2 regions of the Bacillus sp. XB1 genome follow, and region 2 is predicted to be linked to the other one. Evidence: predicted binding sites of a transcription regulator. Region 2 holds the regulator's gene; the other holds the start of a gene.
The links. The regulator Rex, encoded in region 2, represses fermentation and respiration genes when NADH is low (regulators of the CRP and FNR family bind a similar motif). The targets are predictions, from matches to a motif close to TTGTGAAATATTTCACAA.
Positions count from the first base shown of each region.

Region 1: the regulator Rex is predicted to act here: its motif matches at 3,122-3,139, upstream of ACK1U5_RS23295 (DUF1641 domain-containing protein).

Region 1 covers NZ_JBNRIL010000004.1:52,058-59,201, forward strand. The annotation lists gene tyrS (tyrosine--tRNA ligase) at 1-1,090, shown strand, start outside; gene ACK1U5_RS23290 (NAD(P)/FAD-dependent oxidoreductase) at 1,389-2,567, opposite strand; gene ACK1U5_RS23295 (DUF1641 domain-containing protein) at 2,612-3,052, opposite strand; gene ACK1U5_RS23300 (winged helix-turn-helix transcriptional regulator) at 3,488-3,832, opposite strand; gene ACK1U5_RS23305 (MFS transporter) at 4,205-5,389, shown strand; gene ACK1U5_RS23310 (aldo/keto reductase) at 5,406-6,245, shown strand; gene ACK1U5_RS23315 (thioester domain-containing protein) at 6,354-7,144, shown strand, end outside.
Region 2 covers NZ_JBNRIL010000010.1:2,596-14,632, forward strand. The annotation lists gene ACK1U5_RS27340 (NCS2 family permease) at 18-1,343, opposite strand; purine riboswitch at 1,474-1,575, opposite strand; gene guaA (glutamine-hydrolyzing GMP synthase) at 1,729-3,267, opposite strand; purine riboswitch at 3,432-3,533, opposite strand; gene groL (chaperonin GroEL) at 3,674-5,308, opposite strand; gene groES (co-chaperone GroES) at 5,347-5,631, opposite strand; gene ACK1U5_RS27360 (CPBP family intramembrane glutamic endopeptidase) at 6,023-6,772, shown strand; gene ACK1U5_RS27365 (YdiK family protein) at 6,769-6,960, shown strand; gene ACK1U5_RS27370 (redox-sensing transcriptional repressor Rex) at 6,990-7,619, opposite strand; gene ACK1U5_RS27375 (ABC-F family ATP-binding cassette domain-containing protein) at 7,807-9,732, shown strand; gene tsaD (tRNA (adenosine(37)-N6)-threonylcarbamoyltransferase complex transferase subunit TsaD) at 10,217-11,233, opposite strand; gene rimI (ribosomal protein S18-alanine N-acetyltransferase) at 11,233-11,676, opposite strand; gene tsaB (tRNA (adenosine(37)-N6)-threonylcarbamoyltransferase complex dimerization subunit type 1 TsaB) at 11,690-12,037, opposite strand, start outside.

The DNA of each region.
Region 1 (7,144 bases), on a different contig from region 2:
ATTCCAATTAGCTGGCCATCATCCTGTTATTTTAATTGGCGGGGCAACAGGAACAATTGGTGATCCGAGTGGACGACAATCAGAGCGTCAGCTTCAAACGTTAGAAGTGGTTCAGCATAATGTAGATGCGTTAACAGCACAAATGAAAAAGCTATTTGATTTTGGTGGAAATAGCGAAGTGAAGATGGTAAATAACTATGATTGGACACATGAAATAAATATTATTGAGTTTTTACGTGATTACGGGAAAAACTTTAGCATCAATAGCATGTTAGCGAAGGATATTGTAGCAAGCCGTTTAGATACAGGTATTTCTTTCACAGAATTCACGTACCAAATTTTGCAAGCGATGGACTTCCATCATTTATACACGAAAGAGGATGTTCAACTTCAAATTGGTGGTAGTGACCAATGGGGAAATATTACGAGTGGTTTAGATTTAATTCGTAAGTTAGAAGGTCATGAGGCGAAAGTATTCGGATTAACGATTCCGTTATTATTAAAATCGGACGGTACGAAGTTTGGTAAATCAGCGGGTGGTGCGGTTTGGCTTGATCCTGAAAAAACGACACCGTTTGAATTTTACCAGTTCTGGGTAAATACAGATGACCGTGACGTAATTAAATACTTGAAATACTTTACGTTCTTAACGAAAGAGCGTATTGATGAATTAGCAACGAAGGTAGAAACAGAGCCTCATAAACGTGAAGCGCAAAAAGTGTTAGCGGAAGAAATGACGAAATTTGTTCATGGAGAAGAGGCGTTCCTGCAAGCTGAGAAAATTACAGCAGCGTTATTTAGCGGAAATATTAAATCGTTAACAGCTGATGAAATTGAACAAGGCTTTAAAGAAATGCCAACATTCCAGTCTTCAAAAGAGACGAAAAACATCGTAGAGTGGCTAGTCGATTTAGGGATTGAACCATCTAGACGACAAGCACGCGAGGACATTAATAATGGTGCGATTTCTATGAATGGTGAGAAAGTAACAGATGTGGGTACAGATGTTACTGTAGAAAATTCATTTGATGGAAGATTTATTATTATTCGTAAAGGGAAGAAGAACTACAGTCTTGTGAAATTAGGATAATAAGTAAGGCTGGAAAATATATCGGCGATTTTTCGAATATATCGACCGTAACTCAAATTATATCGGCGATTTTCGAAATATATCAGCGCAAATCCGAATATATCAGCGATTTTCCCAATATATCGATTTACCGACAATAAGAGCTGTTCCGAACGGGACAGCTTTCATTATAAAAAGTCAGTATATTTAGATAAATTTAAAGGGTATATAATTTTTTTGACGAATAAATAAGTTAGAGAAAATTACGGATAAAAAATAGCCCGAACCATGCAGGGCATGATTCGGGCTTATATTCAGATTAGTAAGCTAAGCTGAATAGACCTTTAATGTGTGATAAGTAACGAACGTTACTTGCTTCTTTCATTAATGATGCTGGTAAGCCTTTAAGTGGAGTATTGCTTGCTCCAATTGTAGCAACCGCATCTTTACGTCCTAGACTAGCAAGTGTTCCAGAGTTTACAGGTGCGAACTCTTCTAATGCTTTGCCTTCTAGTGCTGCGTATAAGTTGTATCCAATTAACTCACCCATTTGCCAAGCGATTTGTGCAGTTGGTGGGTATGGACGTCCGTCTGGAGCGAAGACAACAGCGCTGTCTCCAGCAACGAATACGTCTTTGTGAGAAGTAGATTGTAGGTATGCATCAACTGTTGCACGTCCACGGTTAACTTCAAGACCTGATTCACCGATTAATGGGTTACCTTGTACGCCGCCTGTCCAAACGAATGTGTTAGCAACAAGTTTTTGACCGTCTTTTAAGTCAATTTCATTGCCAGCAACGTTTGTTACAGGAAGACCAGTTAAGAATGTAACACCGCGTGCTTCTAGGCTAGTAGTTGCACGTTCGATTAAGTGGTCTGGTAATACTGGAAGGATTTTTGGACCTGCTTCAACAAGAAGAAGTTTCACTTCTTTTGGATTTACGCCGTGGCTTTTTGCAAGTTTAGGCATAATGTCAGCAAGCTCACCAACTAGCTCAACGCCAGTTAATCCGCCACCACCGATTACGATTGTAGCATCAGCTTCGTTTTTCGTTTTCGCGTATTCACGAATACGGTCTTCAACGTGTTTGTAGATTTTGTTTGCATCAGCAGCCGATTTTAATACCATGCTGTTTTCTTCTAGTCCTGGAATACCGAAGTAAGCAGTTTTACTTCCTAAAGCAACTACAAGTGCATCGTAAGATAAAGTAGTGCCACCAGCTAGTTTGATTTCTTTGCTATCAACTGAGAATGACTCAACTGTTGCGATTTTAAGATCGATGTCTTTACCTTTGAAAAGCTTTGTAAGTGGCATTGCAACTGCTTGCTCAGACACGTTACCAGCTGCAAGGCGGTGTAGTTCAGTGATGATTTGGTGTGTTGGGTATTGGTTAATCACTGTAACTTGTGCTTCTGATTTGCTGTAATATTTACGTACGTTTAAAGCGGCAAGAAGACCGCCATAACCAGCGCCTAAGATGACAATTTGTTTTGACATAGTATGATATCCCCCGTCTTTACTAATTGTTGTTATAAGTTAAATTATTTATTGTTACGTTCTGCACTAATTTGAAGATATGCGTTCACAAAGCGGAACATTTTTTGTGCTTGTGGATCTTTTAGTAATTTTAACAGACCGAATAGGCCGATAACTTCGTTGCTTTCTTCAGCACGATCTTTCGCTTCGATTGCAGTTGCAGCCATGCTTTTCACTGTATCTTTTACAGGTTCTACAAGCTCTGTAATTGCACCAACAGTGTCGCTTTTTAATACTTCATCAGTAGCAACAGTTTGAGCGAAGTCATAAGACTTAGTTAAAATGTTAACAAGCTCAGTTAATTTTGGAAGCTGTTCTACTAGTGTTGTTAATGATTCTTGTACCTCAGGTTTTAACAACTGATCAAGTACATCAAGTTGTCCTTGGCTAGCAGAAATTTGTACAGTTTCTTGTTCTGGCTTTGTTTGAGTCATAGTTTCTGGCATCTCCAATTCTCCTTTACGATAGCAATACTCTTATTTTTTATAAGTAAGATAGTAAACGTTTACGAAACTTTATACAAAGTTTCACAAAACACAATAAAATGCCTTTAAATTTATGACAGCAAGTAAGCTGCAAACATAAATCTAAAACCATAACGTCTTACTTATTATTTATGAACTGTCCGATACATGGCTTGTCCGCATAATGGAAAAGCTCCGTTACCGGAAAGTGTATATAATATATATCCTATATTATATACTATATACACCTATGTTAACATAAAAATGATTCCTAATTATTTGATATTGAGTGTATAACGTAGTGCTGACAAGGTATGAAAGCGTATAAAATATTTTGTTCCAGTTAGAAATGTATATACATATAAAGAAAAAAAGGAAAAAATGAACAAATTCATGTTCGTTTTTTCCTTTTTCCTATTATTCACCTTCTACAATTAGCATCGATGTGTTACCGCTTTTTTCAAGATGGCATTCGCCCCAAGTACAAAGAGAATCAAGAATGGACTCTAAAGACCAACCGTATTCTGTAAGTGAATATTCTACTTTTGGTGGTACTTGATTGTATACCTTTCTTTGAATAACCCCATCGTCTTCTAATTCACGTAATTGCTGAGTTAACATTTTTTGTGTAATCCCAGGCATTAAACGTTTTAGTTCACTTGTTCTTTTTGTGCCTTTCGTTAGATGACAAAGGATAACAACCTTCCATTTTCCACCGATAACCTCTAAAGTCGCTTCAACGGGAATATTGTATTTCTTCATATAAAAATCTCCTTTGATGAATGTAGATTTAAGTTCTCCAACAAAAGAAGCTAAACAATTAAATGTTACTAAAAAGTGCCTATAGCACTTTAAAGTACGTACTTTTTATCATGTTGAATATGTTCCATAATAGCATACGTAAGAGGGAAATGAGTAGTACGGTACTAAAAAGTGCCTATGTTACTTTTAGGTACCTATCGTACTTTTAAGTGCGTTCTTCAAAAAAAGAGTAAAGCCATTCATAATAGCGTATATCAACAGTAAAGTTATTTTTGTAGAAGATAAAAAGGCCTTTTTATCATACTATTATGATTGGATTTCTCGCATTAAGGAGGAGTTCAATTGAATTCATATACAGTATCTTCTTCGGTTATGCAGACGAATCGGAGAAGTATATTTGCTTTATTAGCACTAGCAATTAGTGCGTTTGGAATTGGTACAACTGAATTTATTAGTGTCGGCTTATTACCATCTATCTCAGAGGATTTACATGTTTCTGTTACAACAGCGGGGTTAACTGTTTCTTTATATGCATTAGGAGTAGCGTTTGGTGCTCCAGTATTAACGTCATTAACAGCTAGTATGTCGCGAAAGACGTTATTAATGTGGATTATGATTATTTTCATTATTGGTAATGGAATTGCGGCGGTAGCAACAAGTTTTACTGTGTTACTTATTGCGAGGGTTGTATCTGCATTTGCGCATGGTGTTTTTATGTCAATTGGATCTACAATTGCGGCTGCGCTTGTACCTGAGAATAAACGTGCAAGTGCAATAGCATTTATGTTTACTGGTTTAACTGTTGCGACTATTACAGGTGTACCAATTGGAACATTTATCGGTCAACAATTTGGCTGGAGGGCCTCGTTTATTGTTATTGTGGCCATTGGAATCGTTGCTTTAATCGCCAATAGTATGCTAATTCCTTCTAATTTAAAAAAGGGTACGTCTGTATCATTTCGCGATCAATTTAAGCTGATTACGAATGGAAGACTGTTACTTGTATTTATTATTACTGCATTAGGATACGGGGGAACGTTCGTAACATTTACGTATTTATCTCCGTTATTACAAGAAGTAACAGGATTTAAAGCAAGTACCGTTACAATTATTTTGTTAGTATACGGAATTGCAATTGCGATTGGGAATATGGTCGGGGGAAAATTATCAAATCATAATCCGATTCGAGCGTTATTTTACATGTTCTTTATTCAAGCGATTGTATTATTTGTTTTAACATTTACAGCGCCATTTAAAGTCGCTGGATTCATCACAATTATTTTCATGGGACTATTCGCATTTATGAATGTTCCAGGGCTACAAGTGTATGTTGTTATATTAGCTGAGAGGTTTGTACCTAGCGCTGTTGATGTAGCATCGGCGATTAACATTGCAGCATTTAACGCAGGAATTGCTCTTGGTGCTTACTTGGGCGGTATTGTAACGAACTCGTTAGGATTAATTCATACGGCTTGGGTAGGTGGAATTATGGTAGTAGGTGCTGTTGTTTTAACTGCGTGGAGTATGACATTAGAAAAAAGAGATCAAGTAAAATAAAAGGAGAGAAAATAAAATGAAAAACTTACAAAGTAAAACAGTATTAAATAATGGTGTAGAAATGCCTTGGTTCGGTTTAGGTGTATTTAAAGTAGAGGATGGACCAGAACTTGTAGAAGCAGTGAAATCGGCGATTAAAGCAGGATACCGCAGCATTGATACAGCTGCAATTTACGGAAATGAAAAAGCTGTAGGTGAAGGAATTCGCGCGGGTATAAAAGAAGCAGGCATTTCTCGTGAAGATTTATTCATTACTTCAAAAGTGTGGAATTCGGATCAAGGATATGAAACGACACTTGCTGCATATGAAGAAAGCTTAAAAAAATTAGAGCTGGATTATTTAGATTTATACCTTGTTCATTGGCCTGTAGAAGGGAAATATAAAGATACGTGGAGAGCGTTAGAAACACTTTATAAAGAAAAACGCGTACGTGCAATTGGGGTAAGTAATTTCCAAATTCATCACTTACAAGATGTAATGAAAGATGCAGAAATTAAACCAATGATTAACCAAGTAGAATACCACCCTCGTTTAACACAAAAAGAATTACAAGCTTTCTGTAAAGAACAAGGTATTCAAATGGAAGCATGGTCACCACTTATGCAAGGTCAATTATTAGATAATGAAACATTACAAGAAATTGCTGAGAAACACGGTAAAACAACAGCGCAAGTTATTTTACGTTGGGATCTTCAAAATGGAGTAATCACTATTCCAAAATCAACGAAAGAACACCGCATTATTGCAAATGCCGATATATTTAATTTCGAATTAACGAAAGAAGATATGGAAAAAATCGATGCGTTAAATCAAAATCACCGCGTTGGTCCGGATCCTGATAACTTCGATTTCTAAGATTAAAGTAAGAAAGAAGAGTGCGTAAAAGCACTCTTTTTTTGTGCATAAAAATAGTTTCTAAATAAATACTACTTAGTATTAAGTTTGTGATAAGGGGCTGTAAACATGAATATAAAGCAATCGTTCAAGATTTTAGCTATGTTTTTAAGTGTTTTATTTGTGTTATTCCCGCTTCAAAAAGCATTTGCAGAAGTTATGGACCATACAAAGTATGAAATGAATTGGAGTTATAGTAAGTCAAAGAAGAAACCAATTCGAACAGAGCTTATTAAAACGGCAGATGGCAAAATTGCTTTTTGCTTAAATGTAGATTTGAAATCTCCAAGCGGTCAAGATTTACCGGAAATGGGGAAAGTGGATATTAACGTATACCGTGTACTATTGAATGGATATCCACAAAAGAGTCCACAAGAATTAGGTGTTTCTGATTGGAGAGAAGCACATTACGCAACGCAGCTTGCAGTGTGGAATGCGTTAAAACAAATCGATATTAATGATTTAGATTTCCGCAATAAAAATGTAGAGAAAGTAACGAAAGACATCGTTGCAAAAGCAAGCGCTAGTGAAGAGTTACAAGAAATTACGATGAGTGTAACTCCTACAGAAGAACAAGAAGCAGTATTAAAAAATGATTTCTTTGAAACAGGTTTATATACAGTAGAAACAAATGCAAAAAGCGGAACGTATAAAGTGCAAGCAACAGGTGCGCCAGCGGGCGTGAAATTTGCAAATGAAAAAGGCGAAACAAAAACAGAATTTAATGTAGGAGAAAAGTTCCGCATTTTAATTCCGAAACAAACACCAGCTGGTGGATTTAGCTTTAAAGTATCAGGAAATTTAACGAAATTACAAGGGATTGCGCATAAAGGTACACCGACTATTCAAAATGCAGTAGT
Region 2 (12,037 bases):
CCTTTAAAAAACCCCTTTTATTTACGAACATAAATGAAATATAGTACGAATAAAACTCCCATAACATACATAATCGGATGAACCTCTTTACGACGACCACTCACAACCATTGTAATTGGATAGAAGATAAATCCAATGGCAATCCCAGTTGCGATACTATACGTAAGTGGCATAGAGATAATTGTAAAGAATGCTGGTACTGCAATCTCGAATTTTTTCCAATCAATTTCCCCTAAGGAAGAAACCATCAAGATTCCTACAATAATTAAAGCCGGTGCCGTTACAGCTGGCGTTACAACACTTAATAATGGCGAGAAGAATAGTGCCAGTAAGAAGAATCCTGCTGTTACAACTGCTGTAAATCCAGAACGTCCTCCCGCTGCTACCCCTGCAGACGATTCAATGTAAGACGTTGTTGTTGATGTACCCAAGATCGCACCAATTACAGTTGCAATCGCATCTGCAAATAACGCTTTTCCTGCACGTGGTAATTTATTGTTCTTCATTAATCCTGCTTGATTCGCAACCGCTACAAGCGTACCTGCTGTATCAAAGAAATCGATAAAGAAGAACGTTATAATAACAATCCCCATTTGAACTGTGAAAATATCTCCGAAGTGCGTTAACGCCACGCCGAACGTTGGTTCTAGACTCGGTATTGCTCCCACCACAGCTTTCGGAGTATCAATTAATCCTGTTGCAACTCCTAAGATCGCTGTAAGAATCATACCGTAGAATACTGCACCATTAACTTTCTTAATCATGAAGATGATCGTAGTAACAACCCCGAAGATTGCTAGTAACGTTGTGCCCTTTGTTAAGTCCCCCAACCCAACAAGAACCGCATCGTTTTTCACGATAATTCCGGCATTTTGGAATCCAAGGAAAGCAATGAATAATCCAATACCTGCTGCTACTGCAAACTTTAACTCCGATGGAATTGCATTAATGATTTTTTCACGAATACCTGAAGCAGTAAGAATAATAAAGATAATACCTGACATTAATGTTCCGGCAATGGCCGTTTGCCACGGAATACCCATCGTTAACACTGCTGTATAAGCAAAGAACGCGTTAATTCCCATACCTGGCGCTAAAGCAATTGGATACTTCGCGAAAATACCCATAATTAACGAACCGATCGCTGCCGCTAATGCCGTAGCAACGAATACTGCACCTGGATCCATCCCTGTACCTGCTGGTAACCCTTTAACATTTCCAAGCGACAGCGTAGCAGGATTGACAAATAGTACGTAAGCCATAGATAGAAATGTCGTTAACCCTGCTATGAACTCAGTCTTATAATTCGTACCGAGCTCATCAAACTGAAAATAGCGTTTCATCCTATGTTTCCCCCGTTATATGATTACTCGCCGTATTTCACCCTAGCCCTCTTTTATCCCGAGAAATAAAAAAGGCTTCCATTGCATATATACATGGAAGCGTTCTATAAACAAAGACAAGTTTCCCCTCATCTTTATACAAACGCCTCGTAGTCAAGCCATTTACGGTAGCTAGGTAGAAACTTTCGGGCCATATCCCCGATATTATACGACGGCTATAATATTCACTTTTCGTTTGAATTACATAATCATATTAACTCGACGAAGTAGTTTTGTCAATTTAAAAACGAACATTTTCATAAACTTTTATAGTTTCGTTCGTATTAATGCCAAAATAAAAAAGATCCATCTATGCATAAGCAATAGATGGACCTTTTTATAAATACTATTCCCACTCAATAGTTGCTGGTGGCTTACTCGTTACATCATACACGATACGGTTAACGTGTTTTACTTCGTTTACGATACGTACAGAGATTTTCTCTAATACGTCCCAAGGGATACGTGCCCAGTCAGCTGTCATACCGTCGATAGATGTTACTGCACGGATACCTACTGTGTAATCGTAAGTACGCTCGTCACCCATAACACCTACGCTACGCATACCAGGAAGTGCAGTGAAGTATTGCCAGATTTCGCGGTCTAAGCCCGCTTTAATAATTTCTTCACGTAAAATCGCATCAGATTCACGAACGATTTCTAATTTCTCTTCTGTGATTTCACCTAATACACGAATACCAAGACCAGGTCCTGGGAATGGTTGACGCCATACGATTTCATCAGGAATTCCTAATTCAGATCCTAATACACGTACTTCGTCTTTAAATAACGTGTTTAAAGGCTCAATTAATTTGAACTGCATGTCTTCTGGAAGTCCACCAACGTTATGGTGAGATTTAATTGTTTGCGCAGTTGCTGTACCACTCTCAACGATATCTGTGTAAAGTGTACCTTGCGCTAAGAAGTCCATACCTTGTAATTTTGACGCTTCATCATCAAATACGTAAATGAATTCGTTACCGATGATTTTACGTTTTTGTTCTGGATCTTCTACACCTTTTAACTTGTCCATGAAGCGATCTTTTGCATCTACTTTAATAACGTTCATATGGAAGCCTTCGCTAAATGTTTTCATAACGCCTTCTGCTTCGCCTTTACGAAGTAAACCGTGATCAACGAAAATACATGTTAATTGGTCGCCGATTGCTTTATGAATTAATACTGCTACAACAGAAGAGTCTACACCGCCACTAAGTGCGCATAGTACTTTTTTGTCTCCAACAGTTTCACGAATCTTTTCTAATTCTACTTCGATAAAGTTCTCCATGTTCCATCCTTCAGAACAACCACATACGCCGAATACGAAGTTTTTAATTAAATCGTTACCGTACTCAGAGTGACGTACTTCTGGGTGGAATTGTACACCGTATAAGTTTTTGTCTTCATTGCTCATACCAGCAATTGGACAAGACTCACTTGTTGCGTCTACTACGAATCCTTCAGGTAAACCAGTTACTAAGTCACCATGGCTCATCCATACAACTTGCTCTTCTGGAAGGTTCGCATATAATTTTGATTCGTTCTCTACTTTAAGAACAGCTTTTCCGTACTCACGGTGATTTGCACGCTCTACTTTACCACCGAAGTGTTGCGTCATAAGCTGCATACCGTAACAAATACCGAAGATTGGTAAACCTAGTTCAAAGATTTTTTCATCACAATGTAATGCACCTTCACCGTATACGCTATTTGGTCCACCAGAGAAAATAATCCCTTTTGGATTCATTGCTTTAATTTCTTCCGCAGTAATTGTATGTGGATGAAGTTCACTGTATACACCGAACTCACGAATTCGACGTGCTATTAACTGATTGTATTGACTTCCAAAATCTAAAACGATAATTGTATCGTGTTGTTTCTTCAAAATAATCACCCCAACGTTAGTTCTCGTATATAAATATTTTCACCAATTTGGCGAAAAGCATTACCAATATAATAAAAAAAGCCAGTCCTCCGCCTCTAGTCTCATAACAAAGAAAAGGCAGGGGTCTGGCTTTATAAAGAAAGATAGTCTCCGCTCTTTATAAATATAAGACACACTGCCTTCATAGTCAGGTTGTTTACGGTAACCCGGTAGAGACTCTCAAACCATATCATTGAGGATATATGAAGGATCGTTTTATATTATCTTCCTAGATTCTAACAATGAAGTATCAATATGGTCAAGAGAGAAAGCGACAAAATTCTACAGAAATTCATTTCCTTTTCTAAAAAACATAAAAAAACATCCATTTCTATATAGAAATGGATGTTTTTTAGGACAAACGGAATTACATCATTCCGCCCATACCGCCCATGCCCATGCCGCCCATGTCAGGCATTGCTGGTGCATTTGGTTCTGGCTTGTCAGCTACTACAGCTTCAGTTGTTAAGAACATAGCTGCAACAGATGCTGCGTTTTGAAGTGCAGAACGAGTTACTTTAGCTGGATCTACGATACCAGACTCAAGCATGTTAACCCATTCGCCAGTAGCTGCGTTGAAACCAACGCCTACTTTTTCGCCTTTTAGACGCTCTACAACTACAGATCCTTCTAGACCAGCGTTGATTGCGATTTGACGAACTGGCTCTTCTAGTGCGCGAAGTACGATGTTGATACCTGTTGCTTCGTCGCCTTCAGCTACGATAGAAGCTACTTTCGTGTATACGTTCATAAGTGAAGTACCACCACCTGCAACGATACCTTCTTCTACTGCTGCACGAGTTGAGTTAAGTGCATCTTCAATGCGAAGTTTGCGTTCTTTCAACTCAGTTTCAGTTGCTGCACCTACTTTAATTACCGCTACGCCACCTGCAAGTTTTGCAAGACGCTCTTGTAATTTTTCACGATCGAATTCAGAAGTTGTTTCTTCTAATTGCGCACGGATTTGACCGATGCGAGCTTCGATTTGTTCTGTGCTTCCTACACCTTCAACTACAGTTGTGTTTTCTTTCGTTACAACAACTTTACCAGCGCGTCCTAAAGATTCAACTGTAGCAGATTTTAAGTCACGGCCTAATTCTTCAGTGATTACTTCGCCACCAGTTAAGATCGCGATATCTTCTAGCATTGCTTTACGACGGTCACCAAATCCAGGAGCTTTAACAGCTACTACATTGAATGTACCACGAAGTTTGTTCACTACTAATGTAGCTAACGCTTCGCCTTCTACATCTTCAGCAATGATAAGAAGTGGTTTACCTTGTTGTACCACTTGCTCTAATACTGGTAAGATTTCTTGAATGTTAGAAATCTTTTTATCAGTGATTAAGATGTATGGGTTATCAAGAACTGCTTCCATTTTGTCAGAATCAGTAATCATGTAAGGAGATGCATATCCACGATCAAATTGCATACCTTCTACTACGTCTAATTCTGTTGTGAAGCCTTTAGATTCTTCTAAAGTAATAACGCCGTCGTTACCAACGCGCTCCATTGCTTCAGCGATTAATTGACCTACTTCTTCGTCAGCAGCAGAAATAGCAGCTACTTGTGCGATAGAAGATTTACCTTCGATTGGTTTAGAAATCGTTTTTAATTCTTCAATTGCAGCAGTAACAGCTTTTTCGATACCTTTACGAAGACCCATTGGGTTCGCACCAGCTGTTACGTTTTTAAGACCTTCACGAATCATAGCTTGCGCTAATACAGTTGCAGTTGTTGTTCCGTCACCAGCTACGTCATTTGTTTTGCTAGCAACTTCTGCTACTAATTTCGCACCCATGTTTTCGAATGCATCTTCTAATTCGATTTCTTTTGCGATTGTTACACCATCATTTGTAATAAGTGGTGAACCAAATTTTTTCTCAAGTACAACGTTACGACCTTTTGGTCCAAGCGTTACTTTTACTGCATTTGCAAGAGTGTCGACACCGCGAAGCATCGAACGACGTGCTTCTTCACTAAATTTAATATCTTTTGCCATAATAATTGACCCCCTTGGATTTTTTAAGATTTATATAATTAACCGATAACTGCTAAAATGTCACTTTCACGTAAAATCAAGTAGTCTGTACCTTCATATTTCACTTCAGTACCTGCATATTTTGAGAAGATGATAAGATCACCTGCTGCTACCTCTAAAGCAACACGCTCACCATTCTCAAGCACTCGACCAGTACCTACTGCAACAACTTTACCCTCTTGTGGTTTTTCTTTTGCAGTATCTGGTAATACGATACCACTTGCTGTTTTTTCTTCTGCTTGAACAAGCTCAATTACAACGCGATCACCTAATGGCTTTAGCATGAACAATAACCTCCTCATTTTGTTATGTAAATTTCTTTTATTAGCACTCAAGTCACCCGAGTGCTAACACACTTATAATAATAAATAATCTCAATTTCTTTTGCAAGTAAAAAAATCATAATTTTTTCGCAAATCACTATATAAACTTTCTATATAGAATACTGCCTTTACTATATGAATCGTTGTTTCCACTGCTCGTATGTTACAATATGAAAGGACACCCTAAGTTGTTTTCGCTACACACACAACTTTCTCCTGTCTTCTATTATAATTTCAAATAAGGATTTACGAAAAAAACATAATTCAAGTGAGGTTTATATCGTAGGTAGCATATTTACATGTTATCCTAACTTATCTCATACACTATAGTTAGAAAGGATGGTTAAACCATTTGAAGAAACAATACTGGTGGATTATCGTTACATACATTTTAATGCAGTTATCCGGCGTTGTTGGATTACCACTTCTCCTAAAAACAGGACTCTACGATAATAGAGGATTTACCATTGAGGAAAAAGGACAAATCATAACGGGACACTGGGCAATTATTAGCTTCTTTGTTGCATTATGTATCGTACTTTGGTTACTTAGAACAGATATTCGTGACAGGCATTTAGATCCAATGCGCTCTTCTGTCCCAGCTACTATTGGATGGATTTTCATCGGGTTCTTCTTAGCAATCATCTCACAATCCATTGCAGGTATGATTGAAATGTATGTATTTGGGGTTCCACGTGGATCTGAGAATACAGACAGACTGATGGACATCGCAAGAACGATACCTTGGTTCCTTATTGTTGTATCTATAATTGGACCTATCTTAGAAGAAATCGTATTTAGAAAAATTCTATTCGGCACGCTTTATAAGAAGTTTAACTTCTTTATCGCAGCTATCATTAGTTCGCTTGTATTTGCAGCAATTCATTTTGATTTTACTCATTTATTGGTATACACTGCTATGGGGCTCGTATTCGCCTTCTTATATGTGAAGACGAAACGGATTATCGTTCCGATTGCAGCTCATGTTGCGATGAATACATTGGTCGCTATTGGGCAAATTTTTATGAGCAATGAACAAATTCAAGAAATGATTAAAGAAGCTGAAAAAATGCAAGGCTTTATCGGAGGATTTTTTGTATGAGAAACTCACCATTGTTCATGGCTGCACTATACTTCCTTCTTGGATGTATCTTTACACGCTTCGCCATTACGAACGTGACAGATACAATCTGGAATATGTGGACAATACTATTTGCAGTTATGGCAACAATTGATTTTAATTTGGCACTTCGCCTTATATTAATTAAATTCACAAAGAAGAAACAATAATAAAACGCAGAGGTCGCTTCCTCTGCGTTTTATTGTGGATAGTTTTTCAAAAAGTAAACTAATGTTTGTAACTCTACAGCTAAGTCAATATGATGAATTCTAATATTCTCTGATACGTTTAATCGCGCTGGTGTGAAATTCAAAATACCATGCACGCTCGTTTCAGCTAATCTATCTGCTACAGCTTGTGCTACTGTAGCCGGTACTGTTAATATTGCCACTTGTATATCATTTGATAATCTCTCTTCTAATTCATCTAAATGATATACAGGAATGCCCCCGATTTCTGTTCCAACTTTCTCTTCACTAACATCAAATGCCATTTCAATTTTTGTATTATTGTTTTTCGTGAAATTATAATGTAAGAAAGCGGTCCCTAAATTACCTACTCCAATAAGTGCTACACGTGTTATATCATCTTGATCAAGTGTTTCGCGGAAAAATGATAATAAATAATTTACGTTATATCCATATCCCTTTTTCCCTAACGCTCCAAAATACGAAAAATCTCTTCGTATTGTTGCGGAATCTACTTTTACTGCCTCACTCAATTCGGCCGATGAAACACGCTGCTTACCAGAAAGAGATAAGTTTTGGATAAATCGATAGTATAGAGGCAATCTTTTAGCAGTGGCTTGTGGAATCTTTTGCTGATCCATATGACCTCTCCTCTCTTCCTATCTTTATTCATATACTTTAATCAAATACAGAAGTTTAGCACTCATTAAATTCCTTGTATAATAAAGAGAAGAAGTATTCTCTCTTTATTTTAAACTATACACTATTTTTAGTATGATTGAGAAATATAAACATGGCAAAGTTAAGAAATTATTTGAGGTGAAAACATTGATTTTATTACAAGTAAACGCGCTTTCGAAATTATACGGTGCAGAAACGATTCTTGCAAACATAAAATTGGAAATACAAACAAAAGATCGTATCGCATTAGTTGGAAGGAATGGAGCAGGCAAATCTACATTATTAAAAATTATCGCTGGTGAATTATCTCATGATGGTGGCGAAATTATAAAACCGAAAGATGTCTCAATCGGATATTTAGCTCAAAATACTGGACTAGAAACGTCTTTAACAATTTGGGATGAAATGCTAACCGTCTTTACTCACTTACAGCAAATGGAGACAAAACTTCGAAGGCTTGAGCAAGAAATGGGAAAAGAAGAAAACTTTTCAAACGAAGCTACATATGAAAGATTGTTAGCTGATTATGACCAATTGCAACTCAATTATAAAGATCAAGGTGGATATCAATATGAAGCGGATATTCGCTCCATTTTAAGCGGCCTTGGCTTCCCAGTTGAAACGCACCAGACGACGATCTCTACTTTAAGCGGCGGGCAAAAAACAAGATTAGCTCTCGGGAAATTATTATTAACAAAACCAGACTTACTTATTTTGGACGAGCCTACAAACCATTTAGACATCGAAACATTAACGTGGCTTGAGCAATATTTACAAGGTTATCCTGGCGCAATATTAATCGTTTCACATGACCGTTATTTCTTAGACAAACTCGTTACACAAGTATATGAAATTTCGAATAAAGAAAGCAGACGATTTGTTGGTAACTACAGTAAATATTTAGACTTAAAATCAGCATTATATGAGCAAGAAATGAAACGTTACGAAAAACAACAAGATGAAATCGCAAAACTTGAGGACTTCGTTCAAAAGAATATAGCTCGCGCTTCTACAACGAAACGTGCTCAAAGTCGTCGTAAACAACTAGACAGAATGGAATTATTAACGAGACCATTAGGGGATTCTAAGTCAGCATCATTCCACTTCGATATTGAAAAGCAAAGTGGAAATGATGTTTTACAAGTAAATGATGCAACCATCGGCTATGATGAGAACCCTATAATTGAACATGTAACTATGCGCTTAACTCGCGGAGATAGTGTTGCTTTAGTTGGTCCAAACGGAATTGGGAAATCCACATTGTTAAAGTCTATTGTGAATAAGTTACCACTATTAAATGGTGATGTTTCTTTCGGATCAAATGTATCTGTTGGTTATTATGATCAAGAACAAGCAAACTTAACATCTTCTAAACGGGTTTTAAATGAATTATGGGATGAATATCCACTGCAACCTGAAAAAGAAATCCGTACTATACTCGGGAATTTTTTATTCACAGGAGATGATGTACTGAAACCAGTATCTTCTCTTAGTGGTGGACAAAAAGCTCGATTAGCTCTTGCAAAACTTATGATGCAAAAGTCGAATTTGTTAATTCTAGATGAGCCTACGAACCACCTTGATTTAAATAGTAAAGAGATTTTGGAGAATGCTTTAATTGATTACCCAGGGACTCTTCTATTCGTCTCACATGACCGCTACTTTATTAACCGTGTAACAACGACTGTGGTTGAGTTATCAACAGAAGGTGCACAGGAATATTTAGGGGATTACGATTACTACGTTGAAAAGAAAAATGAAATGATTGAACGTGCAGAACTTGAACAGCAAGAAAGTGACATTCCTGTTCAAAAAGTGGTTGCACAAGAGAAATTAAATTATTTAGAAGAAAAAGAGCGTAAAAAACTAGAGCGTCAACGCACTAGAAAAATTGAAGAGCTAGAACAAAGTATATTAGAATTAGAAGAAGAAATTGCTACGCTAGAAGATCAACTTTGCTTACCAGAAATATATGCAGATTATGAAAAAGCTAGTGAAATTACAACTAAAAAGCAAACGCTACAAGAACAACTTGAAACTTGTATGGCAGAATGGGAAGAGCTGCATGTATAAGCATATTTAAATAAGGAAGATGTCTCATAAGTCAGGATTTTTGACTATGCGACATCTTTTTTTCTTTTAATACAGAAACAATTTTTGAGTATATCAATCGTAACTTAGAATATACCAACGATTTTTCAAATATATCTATTGTAACCCTATATATATTAACAATTCGACACAAAATATCGATTTAACGACAAAAATTGACAATATTAGCATCTTCTATAATAGGGGGATGTTTCAAAATGTTTTTCGGAGATATCTTCTTACTTTTTATTTCCCGAAAAAAAACAAATTTAAAGGTCTGACATCATCCTATTTATCCACAAGTTTATACACATATCCACCTTTATAAAATAAACCTTAAAATAACTTTTCCACATTATCCACAATCAACAAAAAAGTTATCAACATTTTATATACACAATAAAACCCACATTATCAACAGACAATATGGGTTTTATCCACAACCTGTGGTTAATTATGTGCATAACTATGCTTCAATATCTAATCCTGGATTTGCATTTAAGGCTAATGTTGCACGCTTACCTTGTTCATAAGCAATTGTCCCTGCCGCTGCAATCATCGCTGCATTATCTGTGCATAAAGATAGCGGCGGAATAATTAATTCAATGTTTTCTTTTTGTGCAAATTCCTCTTCTAATCGCGCACGAAGTCCTTTATTAGCAGCTACTCCACCAGCAAGAAGTAATTGCTTTACATTATAAGCTTCTGCTGCACGAGCTGCTTTCGTTACAAGTACATCTATTACACTTTCTTGGAAACTTGCCGCTAAATCTTCTGGCGCAATTTCTATACCGCGCTGTTTTGCGTTATGCACAGTGTTGATAACTGCTGATTTCAATCCACTAAAGCTAAAATCATATGAATCCGGTTCTAGCCATGCACGAGGCAAATCAATTGTCGGTTCTCCTTCATGTGCAAGGCGATCAATATGAGGACCACCTGGATATGGCATAGATAACGTACGAGCTACTTTATCATATGCTTCTCCAGCTGCATCGTCTCGTGTTTCACCAATTACTTCGAATGAACCATGTTCTTTCATATAAACAAGTTCTGTATGCCCACCAGATACAACAAGTGATAATAACGGGAATTGAACTTCTTTTACTAAACGGTTCGCATAAATATGACCAGCAATATGATGAACACCGACTAACGGAATATCATGTGCAAACGCTACTGCCTTCGCTGCATTTACTCCAATTAGAAGTGCTCCTACTAAACCAGGACCTTCTGTTACAGCAATTGCATCAATATCATCAAATGTGATGTTTGCTTCCTTTAAAGCTTCTTCTAACACAACTGTAATTTCTTCTACATGATGACGGGATGCAATCTCTGGTACAACGCCGCCAAAACGTTTATGACTTTCAATTTGTGATGCAACGACATTCGCAATAATTTCCGTTCCATTTTTAACAACTGCTACTGCTGTTTCATCACAACTTGTTTCAATACCAAGTATAATCGTATTTTTTTCCATTATATATTCACCCACATTACGAGACCATCTTCCTGATTGTCTGCATAGTATCGTTTACGAATCCCACCATTTTGAAATCCGTATTTTCTGTATAACTGCTTTGCTACTTCATTTGATACACGTACTTCAAGTGTCATTGTTTTTACCCCTAGTTCTTTCGCTTCAGAAATAACTGCTTTCAATAGGGCATCTCCTAACTTTTGACCTCGGTATTCTGGCAAAATAGCTATATTTGTTATATGTGATTCATCAATAATTATCCACAATCCACAATACCCGACTACACGACCATCTTTTTCTAACACAATATAATGTGCATGTTCATTCATCGTTAATTCACGGTGAAAGGCATCTGCAGTCCAAGGAGTTGAAAAAGACGCTTCTTCAATAGCTACAATTTGAGCAATATCATCAAGCTCCATCTTTCTAAATATCATATCCATCTTCTGCAAGCTCCTACTTGTTTTGACTTTCTAACCACTTTGTTTCAGCTTCAGCTAAACGAAGATAGCTTGGAACAAACGTATGCACATCTTGTTCTTCTTTTTGTAATCCTAAGAATGCTAGCTCACTTGGTCTTGGGTTATTTTTAGTAAATGGAGCGAATACAGCTTGATCACCTAAATGTTCTATAATTGTTTCTTTATGCAATTTAACATCGTTACCGATAAATAAAACAGGCTGTCCTTTATCTTTTAACATTTGCAACCAGTCCACAATAAGAATAATTCGGTCTTCTTCTATTGAAGTTAACTGCTCTCCTTCATATGTATATAACCCAGTATAAATTTGCCCACGTCTTCC